Regions from separate parts of the Streptomyces sp. R35 genome, predicted to be linked through region 3. Evidence: riboswitches for the same ligand, from Rfam matches in the RefSeq annotation. Region 3 holds a riboswitch; each other region holds the start of a gene.

Region 1 (10,362 bases), 2.4 Mb from region 3:
GGCTGCTCGATGGCCCCCGAGGCGGCGGCGAAGGTCAGGGCCGCGGGCGCGCTGGTCTTCCCGCCCGTGCCCGGGCTGCCCTTCGACCCGTACCGGGGGCTGCTCTACTCCCCCGCCGAGCTCTTCGACTCGCTCGACACCGACTATGCGGCGACGCCGGACGCCCGCGCGTACGCCTGGTTCCAGCAGACCAAGGCCGACGGGGACGTCTTCGCGTCGATGCTGCGCGCGATCCACGACGACTCCGTCTCGGACGCGCTCGACGAACTCCTCGTCGACGCGCGGGTGGTGGGCGTGATGGGCGGCCACGCGATGGCGCGCGGCACCGAGGCGTACAAGGGCGCGGCGCGCCTCGGCCGTGAGCTGGCACGCGCCGGTTTCACGGTCGCCACCGGCGGCGGTCCGGGCGCGATGGAGGCGGCGAACCTCGGCGCGTACGCGGCCCCCTTCGACGACGGGATGCTCACCGAGGCGCTGCAACTCCTCGCCAAGGCACCGTCGTTCGCCCCCTCGGTGACGGACTGGGCGCGCGCCGCCTTCGACGTACGGGAGCGCTGGCCCGCCGGCGGCCCCTCGGTCGGCATCCCCACCTGGTTCTACGGGCACGAGCCGCCGAACGCCTTCGCCGGACACATAGCAAAGTACTTCGCCAACGCGACCCGCGAGGACGGCCTGCTGGCCCGCTCGAACGCGGGTGTCGTCTTCCTGCCGGGCGCCGCCGGGACCGTACAGGAGATATTCGACAACGCGACCCCGAACTACTACGAGTCCCGGGGCGAACCCACCCCCATGGTCCTGGTGAACCGGGCGCATTGGACCGAAAAACACCCCACCTGGCCGCTCCTCCAGTCGCTGGCCCGGGAGCGCTCGATGGAGTCCCGAATCGCCCTCGTCGACCGGATCGAGGACGCCCCGGAAGCGCTCAAACGCCTCGGTGGTTAATGGGCAGGCAAAGGCAACGGCCGGGCAGGGCATATGCATTGACAGCCCTTAGGCGGCGCTTATAAACCTGTGAGACTCCTGGGGGCGCTGTTGACGCAGCAGTTGTCACGGCAGGGCCCCCACTCACCCCCCGCAGTTGCGCAATCTGTGAAGGGCAATCGTGTCCATATCTCGCCGTACCGCACGTTCTGTGCGAATCCTCGGTGTTGCCTCCGCCTCGGCCGCGCTCGCGCTCGGCGTCGCCGGCAACGCACTTGCTTGCAACATCCGTGACTTCTCGGCCGTCGCCTCCTGCGACGACAGCGGGAAGGGCATCATCACCGTGACCGACACCGACGCCTCGGGCAAGGAGGCCACCGTCTCGGTCTACCTGGAGTCGAACGGCGCCGACGAGAGGCTGGTCGGCACCCAGACGGTCACGGGCACCAAGGAGGGCGCCACCGTCACGTTCTCGGAGGACTGGGCCCCCAAGGCCGAGTACCGCGTCCACATCAAGGCCGGCGACATCGTCGACAAGGACATCTCGCCGAACACGACCGCGCCGTCCGAGGCCTGCAAGTCCACGGAGACGCCGTCGCCTTCGGAGACCCCGAAGCCTTCGGAGACGCCTTCCCCGTCGGAGACGCCTTCGGGCTCGGCGACCCCGTCGGCCTCCGAGAGCACCACCGCTCCCGCGACGACGGGCGACAACTCCCCGTCCCCCGCGGCTGGTGACTCCAACCTCGCGGAGACCGGTGCGAACTCCAACACCCCGATGATCGCCGGTATCGCCGGCGCGCTCGTCGTGGTCGGTGGCGGAGCGGTGTTCTTCGGCATGCGCCGCCGTGGCGCGTCGAAGTCCAGCTGACGCACACCCGTACGAAACGTGTGGCCCGTCCCCGAAGATGTGGGGGCGGGCCACACGCCTGTGCGGCCGCGCCTACCCGAAGGTCGCGCGCTCCAGCCAGAAGTCCAGCAGCTCCCGCTCCCCCAGCACCTCCAACCGCCCGCCGTCCAGCGGCAGTCGGCGATAGAAGCCCAGCAGTACGTCCGTGAGCGGGCCGCGCAGCGCGACGGTCGCCTTCTCGTGGCCGCGGCGCCAGGTGACGCCCTCCTCAGCCAGCTCGACGACCCACTCGGCATTCAGCCCGGGGCCGGTGTCGGTGGCGTGCAGATGGATGCTGCGGCCCGGCCCGCGCAGCTCCGCCGCAGCGTCGTGCGGCTGCGTCCGCTGCACGTACTCCACGATCCCCAGCCACTCGTCGATCGCGTCCGCGGCCACCTCGGGGTCGACTTCGTAAGGCAGCCCGGCGGCCAGCGTCGCGTCGGCGCGGTGGATCGCCAGCTCGTGCGTCATCCGGCGTGCCCAGAACCCGGAGGTGAGCTCCCCGGCCCACGCCCACACCTTCGTGTCGGGCCCCGCCTCCCGCAGCGCGGCGACGACCATCTCGCCGGTCTCGGCGAGCCAGGCGTCCAGGGCCACGGAGTCGCCCTCGGCCTTCGGTCCCTCGCCTAGGTGAACCCCCTTGTCGGGAACCACTTCCTGCGCCCGCGTACGGACGATGAACTCGACCCAGCGCAGCGCCCCGCCCGTGTGCCGTACGAGCTGCTCCAGCGACCAGTCGGGGCAGGTCGGCACGGTGGCCGACAGATCCGCGCCGTCGGCGGTCACCACATCCCTCAACTGCCGCACCTGAAGCTCGATCGCGTCGCAGTAGCGGTCATGTCCGAGAAGCGTCATGATCCGCACCTTATGCGGCCGGGGGCTCCCCGAGTACGACAATTTCGGCTGCGTCGAACTCCACGCCGACCACGTCACCGGGCTCCGGCGCGTCCCGCAGCGCGCACGCCGCTTCGAGCCGGGGCGCGCCCTCCGGTTGCAGATGTACGGCGACATGGGTGCCCCTGAACGTGCGTGCGGCGACGGTGCAGCGCAGCCCGTCCGACGCGTCCACGAGCCGTACGCCGGCGGGCCGCACGAGGAGGGTGACCGGCCCCTGGGGGGCGTCCTCCGGCACCGGGACCTTCCCCCACGGGGTGCCCGCGGCCTCCCCGCTCACCGTCGCGTCGACCACGTTGTCGAAGCCGAGGAAGCGGGCCACGAACTCGTCCACGGGATGCTGCCAGACCTCAAGTGGCGTACCCGACTGGGCGATCCGTCCGTCACGCATCACCACGACCCGGTCGGCGAGCGCGAAGGCCTCGCCCTGGTCGTGCGTGACGGCGAGCACGGTCGTTCCCAACTCGCCGAAGAGTTCCCGGAGTTCGACGACCAGCCGTTCGCGCAGCGAGCGGTCCAGCTGGCCGAGCGGTTCGTCGAGCATCAGCAGGCGGGGGCGGGGCGCGAGGGCACGGGCGAGCGCGACGCGCTGCTGCTCGCCGCCGGAGAGGGAGGCGACAGCGCGCCCATGAGCCCCCGGAAGCCCGACGAGGTCCAGCAACTCCCGCACCCGCGCGACCTGTTGGCCCTTCGACTCCCCGCGCGTCCGCAGCCCGAAGGCCACATTGCCGCCCACGTCCCGCTGCGGGAAGAGCTGGTGGTCCTGGAACATCAGACCGACGCCCCGCTTGTGCGCGGGCACCCCCGTCTGGTCGCGTCCGTCCAGTACCACGCGGCCCGCGTCGAGCGACTGCAATCCGGCCACCGCCCGCAGCAGCGTGGACTTGCCGCTGCCGCTGGGCCCGAGCACACAGACGATCTCGTGCTCGGCGACATCGAGGTCGACGGCGTCGAGCACTGGCCGCCCGCCGAAGCGTACGGTCGCGCCTTCGAGGCTCAGCAGCATCTAGAACTCCCCGGTCCGGTCGGTCCGTACGCGCTCCAACAGCAGCAGCGCCACCGCGCACACCACCATCAAGATCGTCGAAAGGGCCATCGCCTGGCCGTAGTTGAGGTCACCGGCACGCCCGAGCAGCCGGGCCACGGCGACCGGCAGCGTCGGGTTGTCGGGCCGCGCGATGAAGACGGTCGCCCCGAACTCGCCGAGCGACACAGCGAAAGCGAACCCGGCCGCGACCAGCAGCGCCCGCCGCACCATCGGCAGATCGACCTCGCGCCACACCCGCCACGGCGACGCCCCGAGCACGGCCGCCGCCTCGCGCAGCCGCCCGTCCACCGCCCGCAGCACGGGCAGCATCGTCCGTACGACGAAGGGGGCGCCCACCAGCGCCTGGGCGAGCGGCACCAGGATCCAGGAGGACCGCAGATCCAGTGGCGGCTCGTCGAGCGCGATCAGGAACCCGAAGCCGACGGTCACCGCGGAGACGCCCAGCGGCAGCATCAGCAGCGCGTCGAAGCCTCGTACGAGACGGCCTGTGTTCCGGCGAGTGAGGGCCGCGGCCGCCAGACCGCCGATCAGTACGGCGATGGCGGTGGCGGCGAGCGCGTACTCCAGGGAGTTGCCGATCGCCTCGATCGGCGCGACGAGGAAGATGCCGCCGTCTTCGGAGGTCAGGGCCTTGTAGTACGCGAACCCATAGCCATCGGGGGTGTCGAAGGACCGCTGGACGAGCACACCGAGCGGCAGCACGAGCAGTACGGCGATGGACGCCAGGACTCCGGCGAGCAGCGCCCACTGCCCGGCCCCGCGCGGCCGGCGGGCGGTTGTCTCCGGGGCGACCAGGCGCAGGGCGGTCTCCCGGCGGCGTACGGTCCGGGCGTGCACGGCGAGGATCGCGCCCACCGCCACGAACTGGATGATCGTCAGCACCGCCGCCGTCGCGAGGTCGAAGATCTCCGAAGTCTGCCGGTAGATCTCGACTTCGAGGGTGGAGAAGGTGGGGCCGCCGAGGATCTGCACCACGCCGAAAGAGGTGAAGGTGAAGAGGAAGACCATGAGCGCGGCGGCGGCCACGGCCGGGCTCAGGGCCGGCAGCGTCACCTTGCGCCAGGCCGCGAAGCGGGAGAGGCCGAGCATCCGCGCGGCCTCCTCCTGGCGTGGGTCGAGTTGCGACCAGAGCCCGCCGACCGTCCGTACGACGACCGCGTAGTTGAAGAAGACGTGCGCGATCAGGATCGCCCACACGGTGGTGTCCAGCCGTACGCCCCACAGCTGGTCCAGCATCCCGCCCCGGCCGACCAGCGCCAGGAACGCCGTACCGACGACGACCGTGGGCAGCACGAAGGGCACCGTCACCACGGCCCGCAGGACTTGCTTGCCCCTGAAATCGAAGCGCGCGAAGACATACGCGCCGGGGAGCGCGATCAGCAGCGTGAGCGCCGTCGAGGCGAGCGCCTGCCAGGTGGTGAACCACAGGACATGCCGGATGCCGGACTGCGCGAGCACGTCACCGATCCGCCCGAGCTGCCAGGCCCCGTCGACCTTGAGGCCACGCGCGACGATCGCGGCGACGGGATAGGCGAAGAAGACGGCGAAGAACGCGACGGGCAGGGCCATGAGGCCCAGCCGCGTCGCGCTCCCGCGCTTCTTCGGCGCCGCCTTGGCTACTTCAGTACGAGCGAGGTCCACGACTTGACCCACTGGTCACGGTTGGCGGCGATCTTGGCGGGGGCCAGGGTCTCCGGGTCCTTGGCCTGCGGGCCGAACTCCGTGAACTCGGCGGGCACCGTGGCGCCCTTGACCACCGGGTACACGAACATGTTCAGCGGCATGTCCTCCTGGAACTCCTTGGTGGCCAGGAAGTCGATGAACGCCTTACCGCCCTTGGTGTTCTTGGCGTTGCTGAGCAGCCCCGCGTACTCGACCTGACGGAAGCAGGTGCCGGTCGCGACACCGGTGGGCGCGGTGGCCGGCTTCGGGTCGGCGTAGATGACCTCGGCGGGCGGCGAGGAGGCGTACGAGACGACGAGCGGCCGGTCGGCCTTGGCCTTCTTGCCGCCGGCGGACCCGGAGAACTCGTCGTTGTAGGCCTGCTCCCAGCCGTCGACGACCTTCACGCCGTTGGCCTTGAGCTTCTTCCAGTAGCCCTGCCATCCGTCGTCCCCGTACTTGGCGGCGGTGCCGAGCAGGAAGCCGAGGCCCGGCGAGGACGTGGACGCGTTCTCGGTGACGAGCAGGTTCTTGTACTCGGGCTTGATCAGGTCGTCGAAGGACTGCGGCGGCGTCAGCTTGTGCTCGCTGAAGTAGGCCTTGTCGTAGTTGACGCAGATGTCGCCGGAGTCGATGGGCGTGACGCGGTGCTTGTCCTGGTCGACCCGGTACTCCGGGAGGATCTGGTCCGAGCCCTTGGCCTCGTACGACTGGAACAGCCCGTTGTCGAGCGCCCGCGACAGCAGGGTGTTGTCGACGCCGAAGAAGACGTCGCCCTGGGGGTTGTCCTTGGTGAGGATCGCCTTGTTGACGGCCTGTCCGGCGTCGCCGTCCTTGAGGACCTTGACCGTGTAGCCGGACTGCTTCTCGAAGTCCTTGAGGACGCTCTTGGACACGGCCCACGAGTCGTGGCTGACGAGCGTGACGGTCTTCGAGTCCGCCGAACCGCTGCTGTCGGACGACCCGCACGCGGAGAGCGTGACGAGGCCCAGGCCGACGACGACGGCCGTGAACGTCTTGGTGGTGCTCACTGAATTCCTCCTGGCTGACCAGGAAGAGACGCGGCCCTGCCCGGGAACCTCTGACAGTTCCCGGGCAGGGCGCAACAGCTCGAGTAATGACCGAACTTCCTACCCAGAATGACCTGGGCAAGGTTCTGAGGGTCTGCGGCCCACCGGTGTCCCGGCTGCCGCACTCTCAGCGCTGTGGCGCTCCCCTGTCGGAATATGAAGATGTACCTACGGGGGTCAGACTACCGCTCGGTGGCCGCGAGCTGACCGCACGCCCCGTCGATCTCCTGGCCCCGGGTGTCCCGGACGGTCACCGGCACCCCGTGGGCCGCGATCGCCTCGACGAACGCCTTCTCGTCCTCGGGCCGCGAGGCGGTCCACTTCGAACCCGGGGTCGGGTTCAGCGGGATGAGGTTGACGTGCACGGGCTTGCCCTTGAGGAGCCGGCCGAGCCGGTCACCGCGCCACGCCTGGTCGTTGATGTCCCGGATGAGGGCGTACTCGATGGAGAGCCGGCGCCCCGACTTCGCGGCGTACTCCCAGCCGGCGTCGAGCACCTCGCGCACCTTCCACCGTGTGTTCACGGGGACGAGGGTGTCGCGCAGTTCGTCGTCCGGCGCGTGCAGCGAGATGGCGAGGCGGCACTTGAAGCCCTCGTCGGAGAACCGGTGGATGGCGGGGACCAGCCCGACCGTCGACACGGTGATCCCGCGCTGCGAGAGCCCGAGTCCGTCGGGCTCGGGGTCGGTGAGCGCGCGGATGGCGCCCACGACCCGCTTGTAGTTGGCGAGCGGCTCGCCCATGCCCATGAAGACGATGTTGCTCAGCCGCGCCGGACCACCCGGGATCTCGCCGTCCCTGAGGGCCCGCATTCCGTCCACGATCTGGTGCACGATCTCGCCCGTGGAGAGGTTCCGGTCGAGGCCTGCCTGCCCGGTCGCGCAGAACGGGCAGTTCATGCCGCACCCGGCCTGCGAGCTGATGCACATGGTCACCCGGTCCGGGTACCGCATCAGCACGGACTCGACGAGCGTGCCGTCGAAGAGCCGCCACAGGGTCTTGCGGGTGGTTTCCTGGTCGGTCGACAGATGCCGTACGACCGTCATCAGCTCCGGAAGCAGCGCCTCCTGGAGCTTGCCGCGCGAGGCGGCCGGGATGTCCGTCCACTCCGCGGGGTCGTGCGCGAGCCGCGCGAAGTAGTGCTGGGACAGCTGCTTGGCGCGAAACGGCTTCTCACCGATCGCGGCGACGGCCTCTTTGCGCTCGGCGGGCGTGAGGTCGGCGAGGTGCCGCGGCGGCTTCTTGGCTCCGCGGGGTGCGACGAAGGTGAGCTCGCCGGGGACTGGACGTGCCACGATCGGGCATCTCCTCATGACTACAGAGGCCTGGCACCCCGCGCGGGCGGGGACAACGGCAGGGCCATACCCAAGCCAGGAGACCTCACTGGACCACCCCCGCGGTGGCGGGGACGTACGAAAGGGCCCGCAGTCTGACGCCGCGAGCCCTTCCAGAGTACCTGCTGTCCGTCAACCCGAGCCGACGAAGATCACCAGCAGCAGCCACACCACCGGAGCCGTGGGCAGCAGCGAGTCCAGCCGGTCCATGATGCCGCCATGCCCTGGCAGCAGCGTGCCCATGTCCTTGATGCCCAGATCCCGCTTGATCATGGACTCGCCAAGATCGCCGAGCGTGGCGCTGGCCGCGACCGCGAGGCCGAGGATCAGACCCTGCCACCAGGCGCCGTCCTCGATCAGGAACTGCATGCACAGCGCACCCGCCGCCATCGCGAAGCTGACCGCTCCGAACAGACCCTCGCGGGTCTTGCCGGGGCTGATGCGCGGCGCCAGCTTGTGCTTGCCGAAGCGCCAGCCGATCGCGTACGCGCCCGTGTCGCTGACGACCGTCAGGAGCAGGAACGTCAGGACGCGGCGCGGACCGTCGTCGGCGGTGAGCATCATGGCGACGAAGGTGGCCAGGAACGGCACGTAGAAGGCCGCGAAGACCCCCGCCGTGACGTCCTTGAGGTAGCCCTCCGGCGACTCCGTCATCCGCCAGACCAGGACGGCCAGCGCGGTGAGAGCCATCGCGACCCACGCGCCCTCGGCACCCCGGACGTATCCGGCGACGACCATGGCCGCCCCGCCGAGCGCCAGCGGCACGAGGGGCGCCTTGATGCCCTTGCGCTCCTCCAGCCGTGAAGTGAGCTCCCACAGCCCCACCACCACGGCGACCGCTATGACTCCGACGAAGACGGCCTTGACGATGAACAACGACGCGACGATCACCGCACCGAGCCCGACGCCCACTCCTATGGCCGCGCCCAGGTCGCGTCCCGCACTCTTCTTCTGAGGTGCGGGGGCGGGCTGGGGGGTGGCGCTGGGCATGGGCTCCTGCGGGCTCTGCGGAAGGTGCGACGGATCCCCGTAGGGCGCCGCTGGTGGTGGGTTGTCGCGGAACAGGGGGCCGCTCAGCCGAGCGGCCCCCCGGTCGTCATCCTGGTCCCCGCCGTGTGCGGGTACGTCGGGCACGATGGGCATGGGGCGAGTCTGCTGCGCGTCATGCGCATCGTACGTGGGACCCGCCGGGGCTGCCCCCTGGACAGGCCCCTGCTCGGACGGCCCCCAGTACCCGGCTTGTGGCGGCGCCCCCCAGGAAGAGTCGTTCATCAGACCTCGAGCAGCTCCGCTTCCTTGTGCTTCAGGAGCTCGTCCACCTGGGCGGCGTACTTCGCCGTGGTGTCGTCGAGTTCCTTCTCCGCACGGCGGCCCTCGTCCTCACCGACCTCGCCGTCCTTGATCAGCTTGTCGATGGTCTCCTTCGCCTTGCGGCGGACGGAGCGGATCGAGATCTTGGCGTCCTCACCCTTCGTCTTGGCGACCTTGATGAACTCCTTGCGGCGCTCCTGGGTCAGCTCCGGGAACACCACCCGGATGATGTTGCCGTCGTTGCTCGGGTTGACGCCCAGGTCGGAGTCGCGGATCGCCTGCTCGATGTTGCGCATCGCGCTCTTGTCGAACGGGGTCACCACGGCCATGCGCGGCTCCGGCACCGAGAACGAGGCCAGCTGGTTGATCGGCGTCAGTGCGCCGTAGTAGTCGGCCACGATCTTGTTGAACATCGCCGGGTGCGCACGGCCGGTGCGGATCGCGGCGAAGTCCTCCTTGGCGACCACGACGGCCTTCTCCATCTTCTCCTCGGCCTCGAGGAGGGTCTCTTCGATCACCACTTGCTCCTGCGTGTCTTGAGTAGGCCCGGCAGCTGTTTCCTCGTCGGGGTCGGCGGCCGGCTGCGTCGCGTCTTATTCCTGCACGGTTCCGGACCGGCAGGACATTGTCCATCCCCCGGTCAGGGTCCGTCCTCGGCGGGGGTTCGTCCCCGCTCCGGGCGGTCCCCGTCAGGCCCGGCCGCTCTGGTCGCCCACGAGTGTGCCGATCTTCTCACCCTTGACGGCCCGTGCGATATTGCCCTCCGCCAGGAGCTCGAAGACCAGGATCGGCAGCTTGTTGTCCCGGCACAGCGTGATGGCCGTCATGTCGGCGACCTTGAGGTCCCGGGTGATGACCTCGCCGTAGCTGAGCCCGTCGAACTTGACGGCCTCGGGGTTGGTCTTCGGGTCGGAGTCGTAGACGCCGTCCACGCCGTTCTTGCCCATCAGCAGGGCCTCGGCGTCGATCTCCAGAGCGCGCTGGGCGGCGGTGGTGTCGGTGGAGAAGTACGGCATGCCCATACCGGCGCCGAAGATGACCACACGGCCCTTCTCCAGGTGGCGCACGGCGCGCAGCGGGATGTACGGCTCGGCGACCTGGCCCATGGTGATGGCGGTCTGGACACGGCTGTCGATGCCCTCCTTCTCCAGGAAATCCTGGAGGGCGAGGCAGTTCATGACCGTGCCGAGCATGCCCATGTAGTCGGAACGGGCCCGGTCCATACCGCGCTGCTGG
Region 2 (10,362 bases), 2.5 Mb from region 3:
GCCAGCGGCATCAACGCGTACGCGGTGGTGCTGCTCCTCGGCGTCTTCGGCGCGACCGGCCTGAGCGACGGCGTCCCGGAGTCCCTCCAGCGCCCTGAGATCCTCGTCACAGCAGGCGTTCTCTTCCTCTGCGAGGCGGTCGCCGACAAGATCCCGTACGTGGACTCGGTGTGGGACTCGGTGCACACCGTGATCCGGCCGGCGGCGGGCGCGTGGGTCGGGGCGCTGCTCGCCGGGCAGAGCGGTTCGCTCTCGGATCTGGCGGCGGGCGCGATCGGCGGTTCGACGGCGCTGGCGAGCCACACGGTCAAGGCCGGGACGCGGATGGCGATCAACACCTCGCCGGAGCCGTTCAGCAACATCTTCATGAGCACCGCCGAGGATCTCGGGGTCGCCGGGATCCTCACCTTCGCGATGTTCCGTCCCGAGGCCGCGGCGATCATCGCGGGCGTTCTCCTCCTCGCCGGGCTGGTGGTGCTCTTCTTCCTCGTCTCGCGGATCCGGCGCTTTCTGCGTCGCAGGGCACAACGCCGGGAGGAGAGACGGCTGGCGGAACCGGTGGCGGAACGGGCGGAGCAGCCGCCCGACTGACCGCCGCGGAACGGGCTGTCAGTGGTGGCCGATAAAGTCGCTGGCATGGGACGGATTGCGGTGATCGGCGCCGGGATGGGCGCGATGGCGACCGCCGCCCGGCTGGCCGTCGCGGGCCACCGGGTGGTGGTGTACGAGCGAGCGGAGACGTACGGCGGTGCGGTGCGCCGCTTCGAGCGCGACGGCTTCGCCTTCGACACGGGCCCGGGACTGCTCCCGCTGCCCGCGGTCTACCGCGACCTGTTCGTCAAGACGGGCAAGCAGCCGCTGGAGGAGTGCGTCGAGCTGGTCCAGGTGGACCCGTCGTCACGGCACCTCTTCGCCGACGGCACGGAGGTCTCCCTGCCGAACGCCTCGCGCGCGGGCGTCGTCACCGCGCTGGACGAGGCGCTCGGGTCGGGCGCGGGCGACCGCTGGGGCGACTTCCTGATCCGGGCCCGCGAGGCGTGGGACCGCACCCGCAGGCCGCTCCTGGAGGAGCCGCTGTGGCCCAACTGGTCAGTGCTCGCCGATCGTGAGCCCTACCCGTCGGTGCCGCACAAGAAGCTGCTGCGCACCCGCCGGGCCACCACCCTCGCCGAGGTCGCCGCCTGGGAACTGCGCGATCCGCGCCTCACGGCCCTCCTGGAGAGCCACGCCCTCGCGTACGGGCTCGACCCGCGCGTCGCCCCGGCGAGCGCCGCCGTGCTGCCCTACATGGAGCACGCCTTCGGCACCTGGTATGTGCGCGGAGGCATACGGGAGTTGGCGCGCGCGGTGTACGAGCGGTGTGTGGCCCGCAGGGTGGAGTTCCGCTTCGGGGCCTCCGTCGAGCGGATCGTCGAGAAGGACGGTCGGGCGGCGGGCGTCGAGCTCATCGACGGCACGGTCGCGGACGCGGACTTCGTGGTCGCGGGTGTCGCGCCCGGCATGCTGGACCGCCTCGTCGCCGGGACGGCGATACGGGGTGACGGCGAGGTCGCGGCGCAGCGCGGGGCGCCGAGCCGGCTGACCGTGCTGCTGGCACTGCGCGGTGGGCGGCCGGAGGGGGTGGCGCATCGGACGGTGGTGCACACGACCGACCGCGAGGAGGAGTTGGGCCGGCTCTTCGGAGAGCACCCGGGACTCCCGGCCACGCCCACCGTCACGGTGTCACGCCCCGACGACACGGCGCTGGTGCCGGACCCGGAGCACGAGGCGGTCACGCTGACCGTCACGGTGCCGTCGGGCCTGAAGGTGTCCGAGTCGGACGTGGACCGGGTTCTCGGCGTCGCCGAGCCCGCTCTGCCCGGCCTCCGTGACCGCCTTCTGTGGCACGAGGTCCGCACCCCGGCCGACATCGCGGAGGCGACGGGTGCGGACGGCGGCGCTGTTCCGGCCCCGGCGCTCGCGGCCGCGGACGGCCGACTGCTGCACCCGTCGAACGGCACCCGTGTGCCGGGGCTGTTCGCCGCGGGCGGCTGGGCCCACCCCGGCGGCGGGCTTCCGCACGCGGGCATGTCGGGCGCGCTGGTGGCCGGACTGATCGTGGAGGGGCCGGAGTTCCGGGGCTCGCAGTGAGCACGCCGGTGGACTGAAGGCTGCTGGGGGCGGCCTTCAGTAGCGGTACTGCTCGTCGTACCCGGTGCCGTTGCCGTTCCCCTGGTACGGATACGGCTGCTCGGGCGGGAGTTCGCCGCCGTACTCGTCGGTGCGCTGCTGCGGCACCCAGACGCCGCCGGACGGGGTCTCGCCGCCGTAGGTGCCGGTGCCGGTGGCGTACTGGTCCTGGCCGTAGCCCTGCTGCATGTACTGCTGCTGTTCGCCGCCGTACGTCGTGTCGTACGAGGCACCGGTGTACGTCTGCGTGCCGATGTACGGGTCGGAGTAGGCGGCGTACTGCTGCTGGCCGTTGTCGTAGCCGTACTGCTGCTGGTCGTACCCGGAGTAGCCGTCGTACGCGTACGCCTGCTGGTCCTGGGGCTGCCCGGCCGCCGCGTAGGCCTGCTGGTCCTGGGACTGGGCGGCGCCGGCGTAGGACTGGTCGCCGGCCGCAGCGTACGCGTTGTCGCTGTAGATGCCGTACGAACCGGTGTCCTCGGGCAGGGGCTGCGGCTCGTACACGGCGGTGGTCTCGGCGGCCGCGGGCTCGCCGGAGCCCGGGGGCATGAACCGGTCCGACTGCGCGGGCGTGAAGACGTCGTCCTCGCCGGCGTATTCGTCGTCCTGCGCGTAGGCCGGGGCGTCGGTCGCTTCGAGGTCGGAGACCTCCAGCGTCGGGTCCTGGTGGTCCGGCTCGCCGCGGCGGCGCTTGCTGGGCTTGGCGGGCTTACCGGACGCGGAACGGCCGTTGAGGGCCCAGCCCTCGGCGAAGCCGCGGCGGAACGACAGGGTGACGTATGTCTGGCCGACCGCGAAGGCGGCCGCACCCAGGCCGATGACGACCACGGAGGGCATCAGCACACCGAGGACCACGCCGACGAAGCCGACGAAGGCGAGCAGCCGGTAGCGCAGTCGCGCCTTGTACTGCAGCAGCACCTCGCCGAGCAGCCACAGCGCGACAATGCCGAACGCGATATAGAGGACCGTCCAGCCCATGTACGCCCCTCTCCCAGTGGCCGCTACCGCAGTCTGTCGTACGCGGGTGCGACCGGTCTAGGCCTGCTGTGGGTGGTGCAGGCCCAGATTCTCGTAGATTTCCAGCGTCGCCGTGGAGTTGTTGAGCGTAATGAAGTGCAGTCCGGGGACTCCCTCGGCCAGCAGCCTCGCGCAGAACTCCGTCGCGAACTCAATTCCAATGGAGCGTACAGCCGCCGCATCGTCTTTGGCTGTGAGGATCCGCTCTTTCAGGGCGTCCGGGAACGAGGCGTTACTGAGCTTCGGGAGCCGCTCCAGCATCTTCACACTCGTCACCGGCATGACCTCCGGAATGACCGGGGTCTCGCAGCCGGCCGCCGCGACACGGTCGCGCAGGCGCAGGTAGGAATCCGGCTGGAAGAACATCTGCGTGATCGCGTAGTCGGCGCCGGCACGGCACTTGTCGACGAAGTGCGCGACGTCCAGGTCCCAGTCCGCGGAGCGCGGGTGCATCTCCGGGAAGGCCGCGACGCCGACGCAGAAATCGCCGGACTCCTTGATGAGCTGAACAAGTTCGGCCGCGTAGGTCAGACCCCGCGGGTGCGGCACCCATTCGCCCATGGGGTCGCCGGGCGGGTCGCCGCGGACCGCGAGGATGTTGCGGATTCCGGCGTCCGCGTACTGGCCGATGATGTTGCGCAGTTCCGCGATGGAGTGGTTGACCGCGGTGAGGTGGGCCACCGGGGTGAGCGTCGTGTCGGCGACGATCTGCTCGGTCTCCTTGACCGTGCCGGCGCGGGTGGAACCGCCGGCGCCGTAGGTCACGGAGACGAAGTCGGGCGCGACGGCCTCGACCCGGCGGAGGGCGTTCCACAGGTTCCGCTCGCCCTTGGGGGTCTTCGGCGCGGAGAACTCGAACGAGTACGTCGTCTTGCCGGTCGCGAGCATGTCGCGCACGGTGCGTGCGCGATCAGTCCTGGTGGAAGCAGATCCGAGGGCCATACCGGCAGGTTAGCCAGGGGCCGCCGGTCCCCCAACCGAACCGAGGGGAATTGTCCGATTTGCCGACTTCTTGTCCACCCCTCGGACACTTACCGGACAACTAATCGGACAACCGGCCGGAACAGTCACCAGGTGACTACGCGTGACGCAGCCGCTTCGCGAACTCTCCCGCCGCCGCTCCCGGATCATCCGCCTCGGTGATCGCCCGAACGACGACGACACGGCGGGCGCCCGCCTCCAGGACCTCGTCGAGGTTGCCGAGATCGATGCCGCCGATGGCGAACCAGGGGCGGTCGCTGCCCAGCGAGGCCGTGTAACGGACCAGGTCGAGGCCGGGTGCGTGGCGGCCGGGCTTGGTGGGGGTGGGCCAGCAGGGGCCGGTGCAGAAGTAGTCCACGCCCTCCTGGACGGCGGCGGCGGCGACCTCGGACTCGGCGTGGGTGGAGCGGCCTATCAGGACGTCGTCGCCGAGGACGGCGCGGGCCGCGGGGACCGGGAGGTCGCCCTGGCCCAGGTGCAGGACGTCGGCGCCGATGGCGTGGGCCACGTCCGCCCGGTCGTTGACCGCGAGGAGCTTGCCGTGGCGTGCGCAGGCGTCCGCGAAGACCTGGAGGTGCTCCAGCTCCTCGGCCGCCTCCATGCCCTTGTCGCGCAGCTGCACGATGTCCACGCCGCCCGCCAGGACCGCGTCGAGGAACCCGGCGAGGTCGCCCTGGCGCTTACGGGCGTCCGTGCACAGGTAGACGCGGGCGTCGGCGAGCTGGGCGCGCGCGGTGTCGGCAGCGTTCTCGGGCATGCGTATATCCCCCGTTGTCGGTGCGTACGGACCACGGCGGCCGGGGTGGCCCTGACCCGCCGTGGTCCGTACGCCGGACGGTCTGTTCGGGTCAGACGGCGAGCGCCTGGGCGCGGCGCTTCACCTCCGTGCCGCGATTCTCGCTCAGAGCCTGCGCGGGGGTGCCGGGCAGGGTCGGGTCGGGGGTGAAGAGCCACTCAAGCATCTCTTCGTCGGAGAAGCCGTCGTCCCGCAGGAGCGTCAGGGTCCCGGACAGGCCCTTGACGATCCGGTATCCCTGCTCGGCGTCACCGTCGATGAAGGCGGCGGGCACGTGCAGCGCCCTGTTCTCACCACGTCGTACGGCGATCAGCAGGCCTTCCTTGACATGCTGCCGCACACGAGTCACCTCGACGTCGAACATTTCGGCGATGTCGGGGAGGGTGAGCCAGGCGGGGACGAGAGCATCAATCTTTGCGTCAATCTCGGTCACGGGACAAGCCTGCCATCCCGGACTGACAGTCGGAAGCCAAGGCCGTCCGACCTGGGGTAACGGATTAGGCCATGGCCGCCTTCAGAGGCCTCGACGGGTCCGCCAGCGCTTCCGGGTCCATCGGCGTGCCCGCCTCGATGAGTCTGCGCCCCTGGGCCAGGTCCCTCGGGCGGCCCACGGCCAAAAGGGCGACGAGGCGGTTCTCGCGCAGCCAGCAGACCGACCAGGAGGCGCCCGCGGGGTCGCCGCGCCACACCGTGGCATCGGCCGGGGCATGGTGGCCGACGTACTGGACGAAGCGGCCGAACTGCTCGGACCAGAAGTACGGGACCGGGTCGTACGCCGCCGGGGCCTCGCCGATGATGTTCGCGGCGACCGTACGGGGGCCCTGGAGGGCGTTGTCCCAGTGGTGGACGAGGAGGCGGTCCTCATACCTTCCCGAAGGGAAGGAGGCACAGTCGCCGACCGCGTACACGTCCGGTACGGAGGTGCGCAGATGGTCGTCGGCCACGATCTCGCGGTGGGCGCCGAGTTCGATCCCGGAGCCAGCGAGCCAGGCCGTCGCGGGGCGGGCCCCGATGCCGACGACGACGGCGTCCGCGGGCACCCGGGTGCCGTCGTCGAGGACCACGGCACCCTGCTCGATGCGCTCCACGCGCGCGTGGGTACGCAACGAGGCCCCGCTGTCCGCGTACCAGGACGCCATCCGTGCGGCCACCTCGGCGGGCAGCGCCCCGGCGAGCGGCCGGTCGGCGGCCTCGACGACGGTCACCGCGCACCCCGCCTCGCGCGCCGCCGTGGCGAACTCGGCGCCGATCCAGCCCGCCCCGACGACCACGATGTCGTGCTGCTGGGCGAGGACGGGACGCAGCCGCTCGGCGTCGTCCAGGGTGCGCAGCAGATGGACCCCGGGCACACCCTCCGCGCCCGGCAGCTGAATCGGCTCCGCACCGGTCGCGATGACCAGGACGTCGTACGGCTCGGGCCCGGTGGCGGTGTCCAGCTCATGCTCCAGAGGCCGTACACCGAGCGCCTCGCGCCCGAGCTGCAGATCGATGTCCAGTGCCTCGAAGTCGACGTCGAAGGCGGAGCCCTCGGCCTTTCCGAGCAGCACCGCCTTGGACAGCGGCGGCCGGTCGTACGGCTGATGGGGCTCCGCGCCGATCAGCGTCACGCTGCCCTTGAAACCCTGTTCGCGCAGGGCGACCGCGGTCTGCACACCGGCCATGCCCGCGCCTACGACGACGACCCGCCGTGCCGTACGCCCCTGCGACTGTGCCTGCGTCTGCTCGCTCACCTGATCACCATAGACAACTGACAATTCGTCAGTCAGCGGACGCGTTCAGTGACCTGTTCCACAATCCTCGCCGACCTGTCCGCCGATCTGTTCCACGACGCTCGTCCCGCTGCCCGTCTGCGACTCCCATTCCCAGGTCTCCTCCAGGCGTACGCGCCCGTCGGGCAGCTCGACCACGAGGGACACGCAGTGCCCCGACGAGGTGCTGCCGTCGCGCTTCAGCTGTACGTACCGGAAGTCGAGCCGGTCGTCTTGGCGGGTACCCAGAAGGTGGCCTCTTATGACATCGCCGCCCGCGTATTCGGCCCAGATCTCGCCGTCCTTCTCGTGGTATGTGAAGCGGGTGCGGGTGCCCACCTGGCCGGGCGCCTGGTCGGCGACAGGGGCGAGGACAAGGCCGTCGAGCGAACGCGCCATGGGCGGAGGCTCCCTTACTGAGACAGGTGGCGGCGGGCTAGGGTGGCCAACGTAAAGCACTCGCGGGAGCCCGGACGTACTGGGCTGAGAGGGAGGCTGGGACGGCCTCCGACCGTACGAACCTGATCCGGGTCATGCCGGCGAAGGGAGGGGCTGGACGCCCATGTCGCCTACACGTACGTCAGACGTCCTCGTCATCGGGGGCGGAATCATCGGGCTCGTGACGGCCTGGCGGGCCGCGCAGCGCGGGTTCACCACCGCCCTCGTGGACCCCGAGCCCGGCGGCGGAGCGGCCCAGGTGGCCGCCGGAATGCTCGCCGCCGTCACCGAACTGCACTACGGCGAGCAGACCCTGCTGGGTCTCAATCTCGCCTCCGCGCGCCGCTATCCGGAGTTCGCCGCCGAGCTCACCGAGGCGACCGGCCAGGACCTCGGCTACCGCCAGTGCGGCACGCTGGCCGTCGCGCTGGACGCCGACGACCGCGCCCATCTGCGCGAACTGCACGCCCTGCAACGCCAGTCGGGACTCGACTCGGAGTGGCTGAGCGGACGCGAGTGCCGCCGTCTGGAGCCGATGCTGGCACCCGGGGTACGCGGCGGTCTGCGGGTCGACGGCGACCACCAGGTCGATCCGCGCCGGCTCGCGAGGGCCCTGGTCACCGCGTGCGAGCGGGCCGGAGTGGTGTTCCACCGGACGTGGGCCGAACGGCTGACCGTCGTACGGGACCGGGCCACCGGAGTCGTCACCACGGACGGCACCGAGCTCGCGGCGGGTCAGGTGGTGCTCGCCGGGGGCAGCCTCAGCGGGCGTCTGGCGGGCGTTCCCGACGGCGTCCTGCCACCCGTGCGCCCCGTGAAGGGGCAGGTGCTGCGGCTGACCGTGCCGAAGCGGTACGCGCCCTTCCTGAGCCGCACCGTGCGGGCCGTGGTGCGCGGCAGCCAGGTCTACCTGGTGCCGCGCGAGAACGGCGAGCTCGTCGTCGGCGCCACCAGCGAGGAGCTGGGCTGGGACACGACGGTGACCGCGGGCGGCGTGTACGAGCTGCTGCGCGACGCCCATGAGCTCGTTCCCGGGATCACCGAGCTGCCGCTCACGGAGACCCGCGCGGGACTGCGCCCGGGTTCGCCCGACAACGCGCCGCTGCTCGGCCCGACCGAACTCGACGGCCTGCTGCTGGCCACCGGGCACTACCGCAACGGCGTCCTGCTCACGCCCGTCACCGGTGACGCGATGGCCCACGCCCTGACCACCGGTGAACTCCCCGACGAGGCCCGCCCCTTCACCCCCAGGCGTTTCAGCGCCGCCGCCCTCACGGAGCAGCCCGCATGAACATCTTCGTCAATGGAGAACGGCAGCGGATCGCCGCCGGGACCGCTCTCGACTCGCTCGTCGCGGCCCTCACCGTCGCACCCTCCGGCGTGGCCGCCGCGCTCAACGAAACCGTCGTCCCGCGCGGGCAGTGGTCGTCCACCGCCCTCTCCGAGGGAGACCGCGTCGAAGTCCTCACCGCCGTCCAGGGAGGCTGACCCATGGCAGACGATCCCTTCGTCCTCGGTGGTACGTCCTTCTCGTCCCGGCTGATCATGGGTACGGGCGGTGCGCCCAGCCTCGACGTCCTGGAACGCTCGCTCGTGGCGTCCGGCACGGAGCTGACGACGGTCGCGATGCGGCGCGTGAACGCCTCCGTGCACGGTTCGGTGCTGTCCGTCCTCGACAAGCTGGGCATCCGCGTGCTGCCGAACACGGCGGGGTGTTTCACCGCGGGTGAGGCCGTGCTGACCGCCCGGCTCGCGCGGGAGGCGCTGGGTACGCAGCTGATCAAGCTGGAGGTCATCGCCGACGAGCGGACGCTGCTGCCCGACCCGATCGAGCTGCTCGACGCGGCGGAGACGCTGGTGGACGACGGGTTCACCGTGCTGCCGTACACCAATGACGACCCTGTATTGGCGCGGAAGCTGGAGGACGTCGGCTGTGCGGCGATCATGCCGCTCGGGTCGCCGATCGGGTCCGGGCTCGGGATCCGGAATCCGCACAACTTCCAGTTGATCGTGGAGCACGCGCGCGTGCCGGTCATTCTGGACGCGGGGGCCGGTACCGCGTCGGATGCCGCGCTGGCCATGGAGCTGGGGTGTGCGGGGGTGATGCTTGCCTCGGCGGTGACGCGGGCGCAGGAGCCGGTGCTGATGGCTGAGGGGATGCGGCACGCGGTGGAGGCGGGGCGGCTGGCGTATCGGGCGGGGCGGATTCCTCGGCGGCACTTCGCGCAGGCGTCGTCTCCTGCGGAGGGCTTGGCGGTGCTGGATCCGGAGCGGCCGGCCTTCTGACCTTGGCTGTGCCTCGTGGGTGGTTACTGTCACAGAAGTTCCGGGCTCGCGCACCGCCCGTTTCCAGCCTGCTGGGAAGTGCGCGTCTCCTGTGGGGGTTCCCGCCGTTGGCGGCTGACCCTGCAAACGGCTCGTTGCGTGCGGTGTGCGTCACAGGTCGGCTGCAGTCGCGCTGCGGTATCGGGGGAACGGGCTGTCGTGACAGTGGCGGCTCGTACACTCACCTGCGTGGATACGACCCTTCAGGACCCGCTTGTCGGGCGCGTGCTCGATGGCCGTTATCGCGTTGACTCACGGATCGCGGTCGGCGGGATGGCCACGGTCTACAGGGCCCTGGACACCCGCCTCGACCGCGTGCTCGCGCTCAAGGTGATGCACCCGACGCTGGCCGCCGACGGCTCGTTCGTCGAGCGCTTCATCCGTGAGGCCAAGTCGGTGGCCCGGCTCGCCCACCCCAATGTGGTGCAGGTCTTCGACCAGGGGACGGACGGGTCGTACGTCTATCTGGCCATGGAGTACATCGCCGGGTGCACGCTGCGCGACGTGCTGCGCGACCGTGGTGCCCTGCAGCCGCGAGCCGCGCTCGACATCCTGGAGCCGGTGCTCGCCGCGCTCGGCGCCGCGCACCGCGCCGGGTTCGTGCACCGCGACATGAAGCCGGAGAACGTCCTCATAGGGGACGACGGCCGGGTCAAAGTGGCCGACTTCGGTCTCGTACGGGCCGTGGACACGGTCACCAACACGACGGGGTCCGTTCTCGGCACTGTCTCGTACCTCGCCCCCGAACAGATCGAGCACGGCACCGCCGACACCCGCGTCGACGTCTACGCGTGCGGGGTCGTCCTCTACGAGATGCTCACCGGCGACAAGCCGCACTCCGGGGACTCCCCCGCCCAGGTTCTCTACCAGCACCTCCACGCGGACGTG
Region 3 (10,362 bases):
GAACGCGCCGCCAACGACGGCGCCTACCTGCAGTTCCTGCGCGAGCGGAACATGTCGGTCGGCCTGTACGCGCTCGACGCGGGCGAACTCGACTCGCAGAAGCCGCACCAGCAGGACGAGGTGTACTTCGTGGTGAGCGGGCGGGCCTCGATCACGGTCGGCCTGGAGACCACCCAGGTGGCGCGCGGCAGCGTCGTCTACGTGCCCGCGGGGGTCGCCCACAAGTTCCATCACATCACCGAGGACCTGAGGGTTCTGGTGGTGTTCTCTCCGCCGGAGAGCTGACCTCCGTCTCAGGGTTCCCTAGGGGGACGGTCAGGGGAGGACAAGGGGTGCGAGACCCCCGCTCGGCCCCCTCTCGGCTCTAGCATCGAGTGCAGGACATCAATGCACGACATCAGAGAACCCGGAATCAAGCCCCTGGGCTTGGGGCACCGGGCGGAGAGGTAAGGACAAGGGCGATGCGAGAGATCTTCAACGGTATGCCGTGGTGGGTGAAGTGGGTCGCGGTGCCGGTCATCGCCATCGTCGTGTTCGGCGGCCTGATAGCGACCGTGGTCGGCTTCGTCATCGGTCTGCTCTTCAAGGCCCTGGTCTTCGTCGCGCTGGTCGGCGGACTGATCTACATCGTGCGGAAGTTCATGTCGAGCTCGTCGTCGCGCAGCGACTGGTGAGGCGCGAGAGGGTGAGCGATCGGTAACGGGCAGGCCGGTAAAGGGAACCCGAGGTTCCCTCGGCCGAGGGAAGTTTTCCGGCGAGGCCGTCTGCGAGCGGTGGCAGGCGGTTAAAGTCCGGAATTCGACGCGGGGTCGATCCCCCGCGGGCAGCGCACAGCCCCCTCCCGTGTGCCCCCGCACGGGCGGTCCCCCTCGCGCTTCGGGAGTGCCCCTTGGCCACGGTTGACACCGCACCCGCAGATTCACTCACTCCACCCGTCCAGCGATCGGGTGTGCCGGCGGGGTCATGTGTCCCGCCCGCCCAGCCACGCACCACGCCAGGGGAGACACCCGCTCCGCGCACCATGCCTGGGGAGCCACGTGCTTCGCGCAGCACCCCAGGGGAGACGCTCGCTCCACGCACCCCTCCAGCGGAGGCCGCGTCCCTGGAGCCGCACCCCACGACCCTGATCGGCTCCGTGCAGCGGGCGATGCGCCTTCTGGAGGCCGTCGCTTCGCGCGAGCACGGCGCGCCCGCCAAGCAGCTCGCCCGGGAGGCCGGGCTCGCCCTGCCGACGGCGTACCACCTGCTGCGCACCCTGGTCCACGAGGGCTATCTGCGCCGTGACAAGGGGCTGTTCTTCCTCGGCGAAGCCGCCGAGCGGCTGAGCAGCAGCGGAGCGCAGCAGAAACGTCGCAGCACGGTGAGCGACGCGCTCGCCCATTGGCGTGATTCGATCGGCGCACCCGTCTATTACGCGATCTACCGCGACGGCGAGATCGAGGTCATGTGCATCGCCGACACCCCGGGAAATCCCGCGGTGGAGGAGTGGGCCGACTTCCGGGAGACCGGGCACGCGCACGCGATCGGCCAGTGCCTGCTGTCCCAGCTGGACGAGAAGGCCCGCCGAGATCACCTCGACCGCTACCCCGTGCAGTCGATCACTCCGTACACGGTGCGTGACAACGACAGTCTGCTGCGGCGCCTGGAGCGGACGGGCCGGATGGAGCCCGTCATCGAGCGCCAGGAGTACGCGCTGGGCACGGTCTGCGCCGCGATCCCCATCACCGCAGGCTCCACCGCCGGGACAATGGCCATTTCCCTGCCTTCTCACCAGGCCGAGCGTCTGCTACCCGCCGCACGGCAATTGCAGAGCGAAGTCGGCAGGCTGCTAGGGACACTCGCCATCTCTATCAGTATCTGAAAACTCACTCCTTGTGATCTGGTGTGCACGTTAAGCAAGATTCCTGCAGTGTCAGGGGGACGATTCCTGGCCAGTCGACGGCAAACGACGGGGTAGGCGATGCGCGAGTCGGTGCAGGCAGAGGTCATGATGAGCTTCCTCGTGTCGGAGGAGCTGTCCTTCCGCATTCCGGTGGAGCTGCGATACGAGACCTGTGATCCGTACGCCGTGCGGCTGACCTTCCATTTGCCCGGTGACGCGCCGGTGACCTGGGCGTTCGGGCGGGAGTTGCTGATCGACGGCGTGGGCCGGCCGTGCGGTGACGGCGATGTGCACATCGCGCCCGCCGATCCGGAGGCGTTCGGCGAGGTGCTGATCCGGCTTCAGGTGGGCGGCGACCACGCGCTGTTCCGGTCGGGGGCGGCGCCACTCGTGGCGTTCCTCGACCGTACGGACAAGCTGGTGCCGCTGGGGCAGGAGCGTTCCCTCGCCGACTTCGACGCGCACCTCGACGAGGCGCTGGACCGCATCCTGGCGGAGGAGCAGAGCGCGGGCTGAGGCACTGCCGCACACCCAAGTGGAGTAACGCTTCCTCTCAAGTCACACCGGCATCAGGAGACTTCAGCGCTTGCGGCGGCGGCCCTTCCCGCCGCGTGCCGGCGTCCTGGACCCCGTGGGCTCCACAGGGCGGGCCGCGGTCTCCGGGCGGTCCGCGGAGACCACCAGGGCGGCCAGCGCGGTGGTTACCGGCACCGAGGCGACCAGACCGATCGAGCCGACCAGGGTGCGCACGATCTCCTCGGCGACCAGTTCGCTGTTGGCGACCGTACCCACGCTGCTCTGGGCGATCGAGAAGAGCAGCAGCAGCGGCAGCGCGGCGCCCGCGTACGCCAGGACGAGGGTGTTGACGACCGACGCGATGTGGTCGCGGCCGATACGGATGCCCGCGCGGTACAGGCCGCGCCAGCCCATCGTGGGGTTCGCCTCGTGCAGCTCCCAGACCGCGGACGTCTGCGTCACTGTCACATCGTCGAGCACACCGAGCGAACCGATGATGACGCCCGCGAGCAGCAGACCGCTCATGTCGATGGATGGGTACAGGCCGTGGATCAGGCCGGTGTTGTCGTCGGTGTTGCCGGTCAGCGCCGCCCAGCCGATGAATTCGGAGCCGAGCACACCGATCAGCAGCAGCGAGAGCAGCGTGCCGATCACCGCCACCGATGTACGGGCCGAGAGGCCGTGGCACATGTAGAGCGCGATCAGCATGATGGCGCTGGCTCCGACGACCGCCACGATCAGTGGATTCGAGCCCTGCAGGATCGCGGGCAGGATGAAGAACGTCAGGATCAGGAAGCTGACGGCCAGTGCGACCAGCGCCATGATGCCGCGCATCCGGCCCACCACAACGACAACCAGTGCGAAGATCCCGGCGAGCAGGGCCATGGGGAGCTTCCGGTTCACATCGGTGACCGAGTACTGCAGATCCTTGGGCGCGGAGGGCTCGTACGCGACCACGACCTTCTCGCCCTCGTGCAACTGCCGCGACTGGTCGGGCTGGACGATCTCGGTGAACGTACGGCCCTTGTCCTTGCCGGTGTCGACCCGGATCGTCGCCTTCTTGCAGTCGCCCGTCGCCTGCTGCTGCGCGGAGGAGCCCTCGGCGGTGGAGGTGTCGCCCGTCGGGGTCTCCCCCGAGGCGTTCACGGACTTGCAGTCCACCTTGTCGACCTTGGTGACCGTCGCCTGCTGGGTCTGCCGGTCGAAGCCGACGCCGGTGCGCTCGTGAGAAGGAGCGCCGCCGGGCCACAACACCACAAGACCCACGACGACCGCCGCCGTGAAGGGGATCAGCACCGCGGCGATGACCTTGCGCAGATGCTTGGAGACGGGGGTGGCGGGGCCATGGCTGTGACTGTGCGAGTGGCCGTGCCCGCCGCCGGGACCGTGGCCGTGCCCATTGCCGGGTCCGTGACCGTCACCGGGTCCGGAGCCATGGCCGCCACCGTCCGGACCATGCCCGCCGCCGTCACCGGAGCCGTGTCCATGGCCGTCACCGGAACCGGGTCCGCGCGGCGGCTCGGACGGTGGGAACGGGGACTGCTGTGTCGTGGTCACCGACCGATCATCGCAAGAACGGCGGGGGCCCTCTGTTCACCGCGCCAGATATGACGCTAGCGTGGAGGCACCTTTGCACACGCGGGAGCTCGGAGCACCGGGCTGAGAGGGCGCTGACCTTCGTCTTAGCGATGTTTCACATGAAACATCGGCGGACGGAAGCCGCTGCGTCGACCGCCGAACCTGTTACCGGGTAATGCCGGCGTAGGGAGTAGGTCTCATGACCAACAAGGACGTACGCACGCCTGCCTCCAGCCAGACGGACGGGGCGCTTGCTCCGGCCGAGAACGGTGGGGCGTCCGCCCCGACCGAGAACGGCGAGGCCGGGAAGTCCATCGGCTGGCACAAGGGGTACGTCGGGGGTTCACGTCCCGATCTACGGGTGCCGGTCCGCCAGGTGCACCTCACCAACGGGCAGTCCGTCACGCTGTACGACACCTCGGGCCCGTACACCGATCCGACCATCGACACCGATGTACGCAGGGGTCTGGCGCCGCTGCGCGAGAACTGGATCATCGCCCGCGGCGACACCGAGGAGTACGCGGGCCGCCCGGTCCGTCCCGAGGACGACGGGATCAAGCACACCTCACCGCGCGGGGGCCTGCGCAACCTCGACGCGGTCTTCCCGGGGCGGCCGCGTCAGCCGCGCAGGGGCCGCGCCGGAGAGGCGGTCACGCAGCTCGCGTACGCCCGGCGCGGCGAGATCACGCCCGAGATGGAGTTCGTGGCGGTCCGCGAGAACGTCGACCCCGAGGTCGTACGCGAGGAGATCGCCGCCGGCCGCGCGGTGCTGCCCGCGAACGTGAACCACCCGGAGATCGAGCCGATGATCATCGGCAAGCGGTTCCTGGTGAAGGTCAACGCCAACATCGGCAACTCGGCCGTCACGTCCTCCATCGAGGAGGAGGTCGAGAAGATGACCTGGGCGACCCGCTGGGGCGCCGATACGGTCATGGACCTGTCCACCGGCCGCAACATTCACACCACCCGTGAGTGGGTGCTGCGCAACTCCCCCGTCCCCATCGGCACCGTGCCGCTCTACCAGGCGTTGGAGAAGGTGGACGGCCGCGCCGAGGAGCTGACCTGGGAGATCTACAAGGACACGGTCATCGAGCAGGCCGAGCAGGGCGTGGACTACATGACGGTCCACGCGGGGGTACGCCTGCCCTACGTGCCGCTCACCGCGAACCGCAAGACCGGCATCGTCTCGCGCGGCGGCTCGATCATGGCGGCCTGGTGCCTGGCGCACCACAAGGAATCGTTCCTGTACGAGAACTTCGAGGAGCTCTGCGAGATCCTCGCGGCGTACGACGTCACGTACTCGCTCGGCGACGGGCTGCGGCCCGGGTCGATCGCGGACGCCAACGACGCAGCACAGTTCGCGGAGTTGAGGACACTCGGGGAACTCAACACGATCGCCAAGCGTTTCAACGTACAGACCATGATCGAGGGCCCGGGACATGTCCCGATGCACAAGATCAAGGAGAACATCGACCTTCAGCAGGAGATCTGTGATGAAGCTCCGTTCTATACGCTCGGCCCGCTGACGACGGACGTCGCGCCGGCGTACGACCACATCACCTCCGGCATCGGTGCCGCGATGATCGCCTGGTGGGGCACGGCCATGCTCTGCTATGTCACGCCCAAGGAGCACTTGGGCCTGCCCAACCGTGACGACGTCAAGACCGGCGTCATCACCTACAAGATCGCCGCCCACGCAGCCGACCTCGCCAAGGGGCACCCAGGTGCGCAGGAATGGGACGACGCGCTGTCCGACGCCCGCTTCGAGTTCCGGTGGGAGGACCAGTTCAACCTGGCCCTCGACCCGGACACGGCACGGGAGTTCCACGACGAGACACTGCCGGCCGAGCCCGCCAAGACGGCTCACTTCTGCTCCATGTGCGGGCCGAAGTTCTGCTCGATGAAGATCTCGCAGGACATCCGGCGGGAACACGGCGGTTCGCAGGTGGAGATCGAAGAAGGCATGGCTCAGAAGTCCAAGGAGTTCGCGGCCGCGGGCAATCGGGTCTACCTGCCCATGACCGACTGAGCCGGACACATGTGCTGACGCCTCCGCCCGGGCCCCGGTCACCACGACCAGGTCCTGCCTGGGCTGTGGGACGTCGTGCGGCCACGTCGTAACGGAAGAGACAGGATCACGCATGGCGTGATCAGCATCCCTGCGCTGCCTGACATGGGCGGGATCGATGTGGCCAACGGAGTCGTTCGAGGCGTCTGGGTGTGCTTCGAACGGCTCCGGTGCCGGGTTCTCTCGGCAGACTGGGCGCATGACATCGACAGCCATGAGCAAGGGCGCCAATCTTCCCGTCGTCGCCGGGGCCGTGCAGGCCGTGCTCGGCTGGAGAGGAGGAGCCGGTGCGCCGGACGCGGATGCCTCGGCGCTGCTGCTCGGCGCGGACGGACGGGTGCGGGGCGACGGGGACTTCGTCTTCTACAACCAGCCGCGGCATGCCTCCGGCGCCGTACGCCATCTCGGGAAGCAGCGGGATGCCGCTGGCACGACGGACACGGTCGAGGTGGACCTGCGCGCCCTGGAGCCGGGCATCGAGCGGGTCGTGCTGTGCGCCTCGGCCGACGGTGGCACGTTCGGTGAGCTGACCGGACTGACGCTCATGCTGCTCGACGCCGGGACGAGGCAGGAGGTCGCGCGTTTCGAGATGGAGGCCACGACGGAGACGGCGTTCATCGGGGGTGAGCTGTATCTGCGGGGCGGTCAGTGGAAGTTCCGTGCGGTCGGGCAGGGCTATGCGTCCGGACTCGCGGGGCTGGCCACCGACTTCGGGATCAGCGTGGACGAGGAGGCCGGTGCGGCCGGGGGCCCGGAGCCCAGCACCGCCGGGTTCGCGGCGCCAGCCCCGGCTGCCGTTCCGCCTGTGGCGCAGCCCGCCCCGGCGGTTCCAGCCGTACCCCCCGCCCCCGCCCCTCGCCTCGTCAAGGGCGAGGAGCAGTTGCCCGTGGACATGCGCAAGCGGCTCTCGCTGCGCAAGGAGCAGGTCGCGGTCAGCCTGGAGAAGCATGGTGCGGCAGGGGTGACGGCCCGCGTCGTCCTGGTCCTGGACGCCTCCGGGTCGATGTCCTTCCTGTACTCGAAGGGCGTCGTGGCCGACGTGGTGGAGCGGATGGCGGCGGTGGCCGCGCAGCTGGACGACGACGGGGTGATGCAGGCGTGGACGTTCGCGTCCCATCCGGCGCGGCTGCCGGATCTCGGTCTGGGGGAACTGCCTGAGTGGCTGGAGCTCCATGTCCGGGTCGGTGAGCTGAGCCTGTTCCGACGGAGCAAGAAGCCGCGGAAGGGCCTGCGGCCGGGGCAGGTGGACATGCGCGCGGTCGGGATCCAGAACGAGGAGCAGAAGGTGATCGCGGAGGTCCGGACGTATGTGCGCGAGCACCCGGCCACCGATCCCACGCTGGTGCTGTTCTTCTCCGACGGCGGCGTCTACCGCAACAAGGAGATCGAGAAGGAGCTGCTGGAAGCGGTCGAGGAGCCGGTCTTCTGGCAGTTCGTGGGCTTGGGACGGTCCAACTACGGCGTGCTGGAGCGGTTCGACACGCTGCCGGGCCGACGCGTCGACAACGTGGGGTTCTTCGCCGTCGACGACATCAGCGACGTACCGGATCCGGAGCTGTACGACCGGCTGCTGTCCGAGTTCCCGGCCTGGATGACCGCGGCCCGGCAGCTGGGCATCATCTGACGGCGCCCTGCCGGACGGCGCACGGCGGACATGGCCCACCGGCTCGGGCCCGCACTCCATCAGCGCGGGCCCCGGTTTCCTCCCCACACCCGGCCGTAGCCCGGACACGAGCCGCCCGGTCGGCCCGGGCGCCCGGGTGTCACTCCGGCTGGTGCTCCGGCCCTCCGAAGTCCGGGCTCGTGAAGTCAGGGCTGGTGAAGCTCGGGCGCGGGCCGGCCGCGGGGCCGCCGTCGGGGCTGCTGAACCCCGGCCGGTCGTAGCCGAGCTGCGGGATGCGGCTGGGTGCCGGTGCCGGACGGCCCAGCGCCGCGGAGCCCGGGTCGGCGAGGGCCTCCCGGAGGAACGGCAGGATGCCGCGCTCCAGCAGGGCATCGCGCCAGGCTTCCCTGGCCCGGGCCACCTGTTCGCTGAGCTCGCCGCGTGCTCCGGCCTGGAGCGAGGACGAGCTGTTGCGCAGTGCGGTCAGCAGCAGTCCGACCGCGGCGACCAGAATCGCGGCCGCCGTGACCGCGCCGAAGACCCACCCGGTGGTCAGAAGGGTCTTGGCGAACGTCTGTTCGGGGTCGAGCATCTGCAGCAGGTACCCCACGAGCAGGAAGATCGCCGCGGCCGTCCCGGCGAGGACCGGGGCGAGCACCGCGACGACGGCGATGGCACCGGCTCCGGCGGTCTCGGACACCTCCCCCACGGTGGCGGCGAGCCGCATCGCGGTCGCGCCCGGCTCCGCTGAGCCGGCTTCCTCGCTCATGACCGGGGCGGACGGCGCCGGCTGGCGCAGTTCCTCGCGGATCTTGACGTAGTGCTGGTATTCGGTCGCCGCGGCCGCCGTGATGAGAGCGGTGGCGTTGAGCGCCATCGTGCGCAGCTGTTCGGGGTTGAGCCGCTGGCCGACAGCGGCGAGTTCCGGGCGGTGTGGTGCGGAGCGCAGCGCCTCATCGAGGATCCGCTCGTACTCTTGGCGGTCCTCGCTCAGCAGGTGCTGCGGAACGCTGTTCATGTGCATCCCCCGATGCTCCGTAGGGCTGGTGGCTCGCACGCTGACGAGCCGTCGGGCAGAAACGGAGGGGAGCCTGCTACGGATAAGCCGATGGTAGAGCGGTGACGGCACGCCGTGACAGGGGGTTTCCAGAAATTGCCCCCTGGCCAGCGCAGTCCTCCGTGGGGGACGCTTGCCCGAGGAACGCTCAGCTATCCAGGGGAAGTTGCCGGACCAGCAGCTTTCCGGCCATGGTCACTCCGCCGTCCATCGCGATGGCCAGCCCGTCGGCGTAAAGATGCGGTCCCTCGACCACCGGGCCCGCGCCGTCCTCGCCCTCCTCCGAGCCGACCTCGCCCAGGAGGTACGGAATGGGGCTGTGACCATGGACGATGCGGGTGCCGCCGTACGCGCCGAGCAGCTCCCGGACGGCCTCGGCGCCCCCGTCGTCGCGGAACGCGAAGCGCTTGGTGAACTTGCGGAAGAGGTCCCAGCACTCGTCCGCGTCGTTGCGGGTGAGGGTTTCGCGGACGGTGTCGTTGACCGCTTCGATGGAGTCGCCGTAGTCGAGATAGGCGGTGGTGTCGGAGTGCACCAGGAGGTGTCCGTCGACCTGCTCCATGGCGTCGAGCCGGGCCATCCACTGCAGGTGGTGGTCCTGGAGACGGTCCATGTCGGTCTTCTGGCCGCCGTTGAGCAGCCAGGCGGCCTGGAAGGTGGCGGTGCCCGCGCCGGAGTTGACGGGGGTGTCGCCGAACCGTTTGGCGCCGAGCAGCAGCAGCTCGTGGTTGCCCATGAGGGCCTTGCAGTAGCCGCCGGCCGCGGCCGCCTCGGCGGACAGCCGCATCACGAGGTCGATCACGCCGATGCCGTCCGGGCCGCGGTCGGTGAAGTCGCCGAGGAACCACAGGCGCGCGGTCCCGGCGGACCAGTTGCCCGCGGCGTCGATGAGGCCCTGCTCCTGGAGCGCGGCGACCAGCTGGTCGAGATAGCCGTGCACATCGCCGACGACGTACAGCGGACCCGGCCCGTCGCCGGGCGCCGGGGCGGCCACGGCGTCGGGGTCAACCGCGACCTGAAGCGTGTCACCCCGGTTGATGACGGGCAGATCGCGCCGCGTGGGTGTGTACTCCGCCGAGTACTCCGCGGACGGGTACTCGGCAGGCGGGTAATCCGCGGACGAGTGCGCCGCGGCCGCGTACTCGTCGGACTCCTCGGCGGGTCTGGCGCCCTCGCCGGGAGGCGTGCTCTGCGCGTACGGACCGGTCTCGGGGACGTACGGACCGGTCTCGTGGACGTACGCGGGCACCCGGAAGTCGCGCAACGTCGCCGTCCGCACCACCTCGGGTCCCTGACCGGCCCCCTGAGTCATCGACCCCTCCACCACCATCGCGCCGCATCTGCACCGGATCGGACTGCCTGGTCGCAGCGGCCCGCGGTGTCGTCCGCCCATCATAGGAATGCGGATCGCGCCATGTGATGACCCAGGGGTGGTGAATCGGAGGAGGAGCCCAGTTCACCGCGGTTTTCGCCCGAATTGGGCGGGGCTTTCCCCGCCCTTTCAGCGTCGGGCGTCAACCCTTCTCGGGTGATCGGGGCGCACTGACTGTCGTACGGGGCGGACGGCGCTCGGAGGACGTCCGCACAATCAGCTCCGTCGGTATCACCTGCTCGACCGGTTGGTCCGATTCGACCCCCTCGATGGCGTCGATGAGGAG

What was found. A riboswitch is a leader RNA that binds a small molecule or an ion and turns the genes downstream of it on or off. The one in region 3 is predicted to bind thiamine pyrophosphate.
Region 1: it holds a riboswitch for thiamine pyrophosphate, as region 3 does, so the genes downstream of both, AB5J50_RS35710 (thiamine ABC transporter substrate binding subunit) here and thiC (phosphomethylpyrimidine synthase ThiC) in region 3, are expected to answer to the same signal.
Region 2: it holds a riboswitch for thiamine pyrophosphate, as region 3 does, so the genes downstream of both, thiO (glycine oxidase ThiO) here and thiC (phosphomethylpyrimidine synthase ThiC) in region 3, are expected to answer to the same signal.

The regions. Positions count from the first base shown of each region.
Region 1 is NZ_CP163440.1:7,863,156-7,873,517, reverse strand. It holds gene AB5J50_RS35735 (LOG family protein) at 1-942, shown strand, start outside; gene AB5J50_RS35730 (LAETG motif-containing sortase-dependent surface protein) at 1,133-1,789, shown strand; gene AB5J50_RS35725 (maleylpyruvate isomerase family mycothiol-dependent enzyme) at 1,862-2,662, opposite strand; gene AB5J50_RS35720 (ABC transporter ATP-binding protein) at 2,673-3,707, opposite strand; gene AB5J50_RS35715 (ABC transporter permease) at 3,708-5,390, opposite strand; gene AB5J50_RS35710 (thiamine ABC transporter substrate binding subunit) at 5,366-6,442, opposite strand; TPP riboswitch at 6,521-6,639, opposite strand; gene rlmN (23S rRNA (adenine(2503)-C(2))-methyltransferase RlmN) at 6,664-7,794, opposite strand; gene AB5J50_RS35700 (phosphatidate cytidylyltransferase) at 7,948-9,087, opposite strand; gene frr (ribosome recycling factor) at 9,087-9,644, opposite strand; gene pyrH (UMP kinase) at 9,816-10,362, opposite strand, start outside.
Region 2 is NZ_CP163440.1:3,016,078-3,026,439, forward strand. It holds gene AB5J50_RS13965 (DUF4126 domain-containing protein) at 10-591, shown strand; gene AB5J50_RS13970 (phytoene desaturase family protein) at 637-2,130, shown strand; gene AB5J50_RS13975 (hypothetical protein) at 2,167-3,147, opposite strand; gene metF (methylenetetrahydrofolate reductase [NAD(P)H]) at 3,205-4,128, opposite strand; gene thiE (thiamine phosphate synthase) at 4,265-4,924, opposite strand; gene AB5J50_RS13990 (Rv2175c family DNA-binding protein) at 5,016-5,396, opposite strand; gene AB5J50_RS13995 (NAD(P)/FAD-dependent oxidoreductase) at 5,461-6,693, opposite strand; gene AB5J50_RS14000 (hypothetical protein) at 6,739-7,110, opposite strand; TPP riboswitch at 7,163-7,276, shown strand; gene thiO (glycine oxidase ThiO) at 7,274-8,440, shown strand; gene thiS (sulfur carrier protein ThiS) at 8,437-8,637, shown strand; gene AB5J50_RS14015 (thiazole synthase) at 8,641-9,435, shown strand; gene pknB (Stk1 family PASTA domain-containing Ser/Thr kinase) at 9,664-10,362, shown strand, end outside.
Region 3 is NZ_CP163440.1:5,495,228-5,505,589, reverse strand. It holds gene AB5J50_RS25190 (cupin domain-containing protein) at 1-285, shown strand, start outside; gene AB5J50_RS25185 (DUF5326 family protein) at 462-674, shown strand; gene AB5J50_RS25180 (IclR family transcriptional regulator) at 1,022-1,861, shown strand; gene AB5J50_RS25175 (SsgA family sporulation/cell division regulator) at 1,961-2,398, shown strand; gene AB5J50_RS25170 (YibE/F family protein) at 2,462-3,955, opposite strand; TPP riboswitch at 4,027-4,183, shown strand; gene thiC (phosphomethylpyrimidine synthase ThiC) at 4,176-6,005, shown strand; gene AB5J50_RS25160 (VWA domain-containing protein) at 6,244-7,668, shown strand; gene AB5J50_RS25155 (hypothetical protein) at 7,808-8,671, opposite strand; gene AB5J50_RS25150 (metallophosphoesterase) at 8,853-10,016, opposite strand; gene AB5J50_RS25145 (LacI family DNA-binding transcriptional regulator) at 10,219-10,362, opposite strand, start outside.